2 regions of the Paenibacillus sp. HWE-109 genome follow, and region 2 is predicted to be linked to the other one. Evidence: riboswitches for the same ligand, from Rfam matches in the RefSeq annotation. Region 2 holds a riboswitch; the other holds the start of a gene.
What was found. Region 2 has a riboswitch for cyclic di-GMP ahead of LOZ80_RS21165 (hypothetical protein). Riboswitches for the same ligand answer to the same signal wherever they lie in the genome.

Region 1 (4,332 bases), 2.4 Mb from region 2:
TCAAGAGAAAACCCTTTTGGGCGTACGACTGTTGTAAAAATAGTGTTTCTATAAAAAAGAAAAAAGAGGCTGTCCCAAAAGTCAATTTATGACTTAAGGGCAGCCTCTTTAGGTAGGATATACGCGCCCGATACGATTCGAACGTACGACCTACAGTTTAGGAAACTGTTGCTCTATCCTGCTGAGCTACGGGCGCATAGCAAGAATTATGATAGCACGAAGGCCTCCACGGCGCAAGCATTCGGTTGCGGCCAGGTCATCTAGAGAATTTCTTGCACAGATGGATGCAACGATTATTCCTTGCCGCGTAATTTACGGAAAAATTGGGTCAGCATCGTCGAACACTCTTCCTGCATGACGCCGCTAATGACGTCGACACGGTGATTAAACCGGTCTTCCTGCAGCAGGTTCATGAGCGTCCCCGCGCAGCCTGCTTTAGGATCCGTCGTGCCATAAATCACTTGCGGGATCCGAGCTTGAACAATGGCGCCAGCGCACATAGGGCAGGGTTCTAACGTAACATAAAGCTGGCAATCTAGCAGACGCCACGCCTGCAAATGTTCACTTGCCTGCTTAATAGCAACCAGCTCTGCATGAGCGAGCGGATCTAGGGTTGTTTCACGAAGATTGTAGCCGCGACCAATAATTTGGCCTTGGTGGACAACGACAGCGCCGATCGGCACTTCGCGGATGGCTTCGGCTTTGAGCGCCTCTTGAATGGCTTCTTTCATCCAGGGGATATGTTCATCCACAGGGGGACACCTCGCTAAAATAATTTATCCACATGTGAATAAAACATCGAACAAATATTCGTTGTTAACAACCTGTGGATAACAATGTGGATAACTTAAAAAGTTGTGGATACTTTTTTCTTTCTACATTCATACACTAAAAAGATGGGCTGCGCAAGGTTTTTAGTTGATAACTGAGACAAGGTTCCGATATAATGAAGATGCTAGTAGGCCTTTATGACCATAAAGCCTGCACAACCACAATCAGACATGAAATTGCAGAATTCGAAATGGCAAACTTGCTGAAAGGCAAGGACGCAAAGCTGAGGGTCTACGGTTCCCGCGAACTATGACAGCCTGGTTACCGAAAATCATTGCTTTTTGATTAAGGTAATAGACTGTTCCGGATCATCGGGGCGGTCTATTTTTAATGATATAAGTCGAGTACGGTTCGCGAAAGGATGTTGAGTAAAGTGGCCAACGAGCAACAACCCATGAAACTTTATGGCAGTAAAGAAGGCTATGATGCTGATGTCATGATCGACAGTAAAGCAGTGCTCAGCAAGGAAGATTTCGTAGCTACTGGTGTGTTGACTTATGCTCTCGGTGACATTATTGAGGTAGAACTCCCTGAGTTTGATGTGTTTCGGTTGGGGGATAAGCTGAAAATGACAGTCTATACGAAATCAGGGCTGTTTGTTTGGGAAACGACGGTAGTTGCCAAAGAGCAGGGATCTCTCATCGTGCTGAATCCACCCGAAAATCGTCGGAAATTTACGGAGAAACGGGAGTTTCCTCGTGTTGAAGTCACAAAGGGCGGCTTGTTATTCGGACTTCAAGATGTAAATAAGCGAAATAAACATCATTTAGACAATCCGATTGCCATTTCGATCAAAAATATTTCCATTAATGGCGTAGGCTTCACGGTAGATGACAATGCAATGGTCGAAAAAATTATCCAAAAGCATTCTCAGCTGGAAGTTGAATTGAATCTTGGCTTTTCGATGGCCTGTACAATGGAAGTTGTTAGAAAAGAGAAAACAAATGCGGGCTTCTACTATGGGGCCAGATATTTGAATGTTCCGGATGAAAAAACAAATGCGTTAAGAGGCTTTATCCTCAAAAATCAGATAGAAACTTACTTCATTCAGAAGCGGGAAGCGCAAATCAAAAAAGCAATGGAAAAAAAGACTGTGGCCAATCCGTAGCCTCAGGCTTTTTTTTGCGTTCCAAGTACTATATAATAAGAAGGATGATTTTCGAAAATTAAGGAGTTGTAACTACAATGGCTTTGAAAGCAGGTATCGTCGGTCTACCGAACGTAGGAAAATCGACATTGTTTAATGCAATTACACAGGCGGGAGCAGAATCTGCGAATTATCCGTTTTGTACGATCGATCCGAATGTTGGGGTAGTTGAAGTACCAGACGAGAGATTGCAGAAGCTGGTAGAGATTGTTGTGCCTAAGAGCATTGTCCCGACAGCCTTTGAATTCGTGGATATCGCGGGTTTAGTGAAGGGCGCGAGCAAAGGCGAAGGGCTTGGAAATAAATTTCTGGCGCACATTCGTGAAGTGGATGCCATTGTGCATGTTGTTCGTTGTTTTGAAGATGATAATATTACCCACGTTTCTGGTAAAGTAGATCCGATTGGCGATATCGAGACGATCAATCTTGAATTGATATTGGCTGACATCGAGTCCGTAGAGAAGAAGATTGAGCGTTCACGCAAAAACCTCAAAGGCGGCGACAAAAAGGTTGTTGCTGAAGTGGAGTGTTTGGAGCGTATTAAAGAAGCGCTTTATGAAGATAAGCCAGCGCGTAGTTTGGATCTCAGCGAAGATGAGAAACTTCTCGTGCGCGATCTTCACCTTTTGACCATGAAACCTGTGCTTTATGCAGCAAACGTGAGTGAGGATGAAGTGGCGACAGCAGACGAAAATCCTTTCGTGAAGATTGTGAAAGAATTTGCTGAAGGCGAAAACAACGAAGTGGTGTCGATCAGCGCGAAGGTTGAATCCGAAATCGCCGAGTTGGAAGACGAAGAAAAAGCGATGTTCCTCGAAGAGTTGGGACTTCAAGAGTCCGGCTTGAATAGATTGATTAAAGCAGCGTATAGAAAGCTTGGCTTGTATACGTATTTCACAGCTGGCGTGCAAGAGGTAAGAGCCTGGACGATTCGTAAAGGAACGAAAGCACCGCAAGCAGCTGGTGTGATTCACACCGATTTCGAACGTGGTTTTATCCGTGCTGAGGTTGTGTCTTACAATGATTTGGCAGCGGCTGGTTCCATGAATGGAGCTAAGGAAAAAGGCCAAGTGCGACTTGAAGGCAAAGAGTACGTGGTGAATGACGGGGACGTCATGCATTTCAGATTCAACGTTTAACTACGAGAAAAAGATAAGAAAGGAGTGATCCACGATGTTGGATAGATTGCAATCGATTGTAGATCGATATGATAAATTAAGTGAATTGTTATGTGACCCTGATGTCACAAATGATACGAAGAAATTGAGAGAATACTCCAAAGAACAATCCGATCTTCAAGAAGCTTATGATGCTTATAATGAATATAAGAGTGTAAGTGAACAGCTCGCTGATGCGAAAGTGATGCAGAACGAGAAGCTGGACGATGAGATGCGCGAAATGGTCAAAATGGAGATTGATGAGCTGAGCGAACAAGCGGCTTCTTTGGAAGAACAGCTTAGATTGCTGATGATGCCCAAAGATCCCAACGACGGTAAGAACGTAATCGTCGAAATTCGCGGAGCGGCTGGTGGTGATGAAGCTGCGTTATTCGCAGGTGATCTTTACCGGATGTATACGCGTTATGCGGATGGTCAAGGCTGGAAAACGGAAATTCTGGATGCTTCCGTGAATGATTTAGGCGGATTCAAAGAGATCATTTTCATGATTACGGGCAAAGGTGCTTATAGCAAGCTTAAGTTTGAGAGCGGAGCGCACCGTGTACAGCGGATTCCAGTTACGGAGTCTGGCGGACGCATTCATACATCGACCTCTACGGTTGTTGTTATGCCGGAAGCTGAAGATGTAGAAATTGTCATTCATGATGCGGACATTCGCGTAGATACGTTCTGTTCAAGTGGAGCGGGCGGTCAGTCCGTTAATACAACGAAATCTGCTGTGCGCGTAACTCATGTGCCTACAGGCATCGTAGCTACTTGTCAGGATGGCAAATCGCAAAACTCGAATAAAGAGTCGGCACTTCGCGTACTTCGTACGCGGATTTCGGATAAATTGCGTGAAGAGGAAGAAGCGAAATATGCTGGCGAGCGTAAAAGCAAGGTAGGTACGGGAGACCGTTCAGAGCGTATCCGTACGTACAACTTCCCGCAAAGCCGGATTACCGATCACCGGATTGGTTTGACTTTGCATCGTTTGGAAACGGTCCTTAACGGCGATATGGCGGAGATTGTTTCCGCATTAACCATTGCTGCACAGTCCGATGCGTTAGATAAAGGGGAGCAGGCGATGTGATGCCGACTGCAACGATTAGAGAAGCCTATGTAGAGGCTTCTTCTTTTTTAGGGAAGCTAGGCGTGGCCGAGGCAGCTTCCTGTGTGGAGCTGTTGCTGCAGCAC
Region 2 (4,332 bases):
CGGTATGGACTCGTATATGCCTGAGAATCAAGAAGATATAGAGAAAGACAGAACCTCCAACTGCTCGGCGTCAGGCTGCGGTGGCTACAGCAGCGGTGACAATAGCGGCGACAACAGCTCCGACGGTGATTCTGGCAGCGGCAACAATTGCAGTTCCGGATCGGGTTCCTCCTGCTCATCTTCCAGCTGCGGTTCCAGCTGCAGCAGCTAGCCATTAAACCCAAATCAATCAAAGACTGTTCTCAAGGTGTCCAACACTTGAAGACGGTTTTTTTGTTGTGCGCTCTAAATCCAACAAAAACCAACAAATCGAAGACACCAATCGCTAATTTTCGTGTATAATTGGAATTCGATGTTCATTTGATTGACCGTCGGTAAATAAAGTGGTGATAGGAGTCTCTTTACATGAATCGGTTGCGTGGTTTTCTTGGTTCATATCATCCCATTGTGCATACGCTGCTGTTGGGAACGGTGATGGCTAGGGCAGCGTCATCGATGAGCTTGCCGTTTCTTGCCATCTATTTGGCAAGACATTCGTCCATGAGTCCCGTCATGATCGGGGTCGTTATCGGGATGGGCTCTCTGGCAGGAACGGTCGGCGGTTTTATTGGCGGGACATTATCTGACCGATTTGGCCGAAGAATTATTATGTTAGCCGCACTATTTGGCTGGGCATTCGTATTTCTGGGCTTCAGTGTCGTTAAATTACCGCTCCTGTTCATGCTGCTCAATATGCTGAACGGGCTCTGCCGGTCCTTCTATGAACCGGTATCGCAGGCCTTGATGGCAGATCTGACAGAACCTGCGAAGCGGCTTAGCGTATTCTCATTACGCTACATGGCCATTAACGTCGGGGTTGCTGTTGGTCCATTGTTAGGTGCTTTTTTTGCCACCTGGAGTGGAGCGCTTCCTTTTATGATCACGGGTCTCATTTATTTTATTTATGCCGTTACCCTGTATGTCCTGTTAAGCAAGTTTGGCATTAAAAAAATCGAAGGTGAGAAGAAATCACCTGTTACTTTTGGTTCTGCATGGCGTGTCATTCGCAGTGATATGACTTTTCGCTACTATATTTTAGGCGGTATCATTGGCGCAATCGGCTACTCGCAGGTCATGGTGACACTTTCGCAATATTTGGAGAAAAGCTTTGTGGATGGCGTCAAAATGTTTGCCATTCTGATGAGCGTTAATGCAATTGTGGTGATTGCCATGCAAATTCCGCTTACGCGCTGGTCCGAGAAGTATACACCGCTTGCAGCTATCGTTTTTGGCAATTTAATGTTTGCATTAGGCGATATTGGATTTGCGTTGTCGCATTCGCTTATTTGGCTTATTGTGTCTATGAGTATTTTTACATTGGGTGAGATCTTGAATTACCCGGCAGCGAATATGTTGATTGACAAATTAGCGCCTGAGCATATGCGAGGAACGTATTTTGGTGCCCAAACTTTAACGAACGTCGGTCACTTTATGGGCCCATGGATTGGTGGATTTTTGCTTGTTTCCTATGGGGGCAGCACGTTGTTCAACAGTATGGCGGTAATTACATTGGCGGGTTCCATTTTCTACTGGAAAGGCACGATTCGTCAAAGGTTGCTGAAAAATACGTCGAAAAAAGAAAATTTATGAAAATAATTGAAAAATTAGTTCTTGAGAACTATTCGAATTCAAAACAACTTCCCTTATTCTTGAGAGTGTAGATCAGTTAAACCAAGTTCATACCGTTACAACATGTTACACATCTCGACAAAGGCAAAGCTGACGAAAGTCAGCGACGCAAAGCTAAAGGGGCTTACTTGTCCTGAAACGGACAAATTGCCAGCCAGCTGCCGAACGATTGGGTATTCAACATAGAACCCCTCCGATCGGAATAATCGCGGGGTTTTTCTCTGTCATAACCAAATGAATTGTACGAATAAAGGAGGACCAAGCAGCATGCAGTCTGAACTACATGAAGAGCAAAAAGTAACTTCGCTATGTGGTAATCATGTTGCCCGTTTGGTTCCGTCTTCAGACGGACCAAAGCTGATGATTAATCGAGAAGAATATGCCTTGAATGAAAATTGCTGGGATGTTGAAATGTTTCATGGGAGAAGCAACAGCATCTTGATTTTCTACTGGAAAGGCGAAGTTAAGCTATCCGTAAAGATACCGCCTATTGCTCAAATCGAAGCATTTTTGAATAGGCTTTATCAATGTTTGTCTTCCAAGTTAAGAACGGTGCAGCCGATTTAGGCGTACCGTTCTTTTTTTCATGCTTGATGCGGAAGCGCTCATCGCAAGACAAAAGCATTGTCACGAAACGACAGAAGCTGATATAATAATTAACAATAAGGTATGTAGTGCAAAAGGACTACGATTAGGGGGCTACACGAGCATGAGATTAATTACACGTTCGGATTTTGATGGTCTGGTATGTGCGATGCTTTTCAAAAAAATGAACATGGTGGATGAAATGAAATTCGTCCATCCCAAAGATATGCAGGACGGCTTGATTGAAGTTACGGAGAACGATATCTTGGCCAATGTCCCTTATGTGCCTGGTTGCGGTTTATGGTTTGATCACCACTCCAGCGAGCTTGAGCGTATGGGCGAGAAGGTAGCGTACAAAGGTGAAACGCGGATTGCCCCAAGCGCGGCACGTGTCGTCTATGATTATTACGGCGGCCAAGAAACCTTTGGCGATATCGATGATATTATGCAAGGCGTAGACAAAGCGGATTCGGCACAATTCAGCAAAGAGGATATTTTGAATCCAAGCGGCTGGGACCTGTTGTCCTTTATTATGGATGCCCGCACAGGCCTGGGTCGCTATCGCGATTATGCAATCAGCAATTATCAACTCATGGAAGAACTGGTCGAGCACTGTGCGACGAAATCTGTTCATGAAATTATGGAACTGCCTGATGTGAAGGAGCGTGTGGCACGTTACCTGGAATTGGACGTTCTCTATCGAGACATGCTGCAAACCTATACACGTACCGAAGGCAATGTCATTATTACGGATCTGCGTAATGTAGAGACCATTTATCCAGGCAATCGTTTCATGGTATACGCCCTTTATCCGGAGCAAAACGTATCGATTTGGATTGTCGACGGCCGCAATAAACAAAACTGTGTATTCGCGTGCGGTCATAGCATTGTCAATCGCTCCTCCAAGACGAATATCGGAAATTTGATGCTCCAAAATGGGGGTGGAGGTCACCAGGCTGCAGGGACTTGTCAGGTGGATTATGACCAAGCTGAGGATGTATTGAAGCAAATTATTGCAACGATGAGAGCAGACGGTTAATTCTTACAACCAGCCGCAGGACAGGAACCTCCCTGATTGCGGTTTTTTGACTAGAAATCGGCATAGGAGGCATCTCTATGAGATTGGAAAAGAAGAAATTGCAGGCTAAGGGAATTAAGGTGGAGCCGGTGCGGATTGATCCGATTACAGGAGATAAATATACATTTTTTGCAGATCCGGACGGGCTGCCTTTGGAGTTGGTGGAACATGTCTAGTGAAAATAGGAGAACGACGGAGCAGGAGCCCAAATTGAGCTTTGCCAAAGGGTGTCTGTGGAGTCTTGTTGTGATGATCCCTGTTTGGGCTATTTTTATTTGGTTCTTTTTCTTTAAATAAAAGCCTTTGTTAGCTTGATTGGATGAGAACTGCTGTTGGCAGGCTGATCGAATGAGCGACAAAGGTTTTTTTTAGTATTTTGTATAGGGTATGGGGGTATGGTATATTCTAAAGGGGGTGAATTAATTCTATGAAGACAATTTTAATTGTTGATGATGAAGAAAAAATTCGTGAAGTTGTTGCGTCCTATTTGCAAAATGAGGGCTATCGGGCTATTCAGTCCGAAACAGGGAACAAAGCACTTGAACTCGTTCGAGGTGGCAATGTGGATCTGCTTATTCTGGATCTGATGCTGCCGGACATGCCCGGTGAAGATGTATGCAGGGCGATACGGCAGTTTTCTCCTGTTCCTGTCATCATGCTAACAGCGAAAGTTTCGGAGGATGACCGCGTCCAAGGATTAACACTCGGTGCCGATGATTATGTCTTGAAGCCGTTTAGCCCACGTGAACTAACAGCAAGAGTTAAAGCTATACTTCGTCGCACGCAGGAGGATTCGCTTCTTGCAGAAATTATTTCGTTTCATCATGAGGATCTTGTCATTCGGCCAATGAAACATGAAGTTTATAAAATCGGCAAACGGCTAACTCTAACTCCGAATGAATATAAATTGCTGCTGATTCTGGCGCATCATCCTAACCGAACGTTTACACGGGAGGAACTCGTTGAAAAAGTGCTCGGTTTTGATTATGAAGGCGATCATC

Region 1: it holds a riboswitch for cyclic di-GMP, as region 2 does, so the genes downstream of both, LOZ80_RS31665 (PilZ domain-containing protein) here and LOZ80_RS21165 (hypothetical protein) in region 2, are expected to answer to the same signal.

The regions. Positions count from the first base shown of each region.
Region 1 is NZ_CP091881.1:7,377,304-7,381,635, forward strand. Features, by position in the region: tRNA gene LOZ80_RS31655 (tRNA-Arg) at 123-196, opposite strand; gene tadA (tRNA adenosine(34) deaminase TadA) at 294-731, opposite strand; cyclic di-GMP riboswitch class I at 1,014-1,100, shown strand; gene LOZ80_RS31665 (PilZ domain-containing protein) at 1,205-1,939, shown strand; gene ychF (redox-regulated ATPase YchF) at 2,017-3,117, shown strand; gene prfA (peptide chain release factor 1) at 3,152-4,228, shown strand; gene prmC (peptide chain release factor N(5)-glutamine methyltransferase) at 4,228-4,332, shown strand, end outside.
Region 2 is NZ_CP091881.1:4,977,067-4,981,398, reverse strand. Features, by position in the region: gene LOZ80_RS21175 (glycine-rich domain-containing protein) at 1-211, shown strand, start outside; gene LOZ80_RS21170 (MDR family MFS transporter) at 406-1,629, shown strand; cyclic di-GMP riboswitch class I at 1,742-1,834, shown strand; gene LOZ80_RS21165 (hypothetical protein) at 1,936-2,235, shown strand; gene LOZ80_RS21160 (exopolyphosphatase) at 2,378-3,292, shown strand; partial or broken gene LOZ80_RS21155 (VOC family protein) at 3,385-3,507, shown strand; gene LOZ80_RS21150 (response regulator transcription factor) at 3,759-4,332, shown strand, end outside.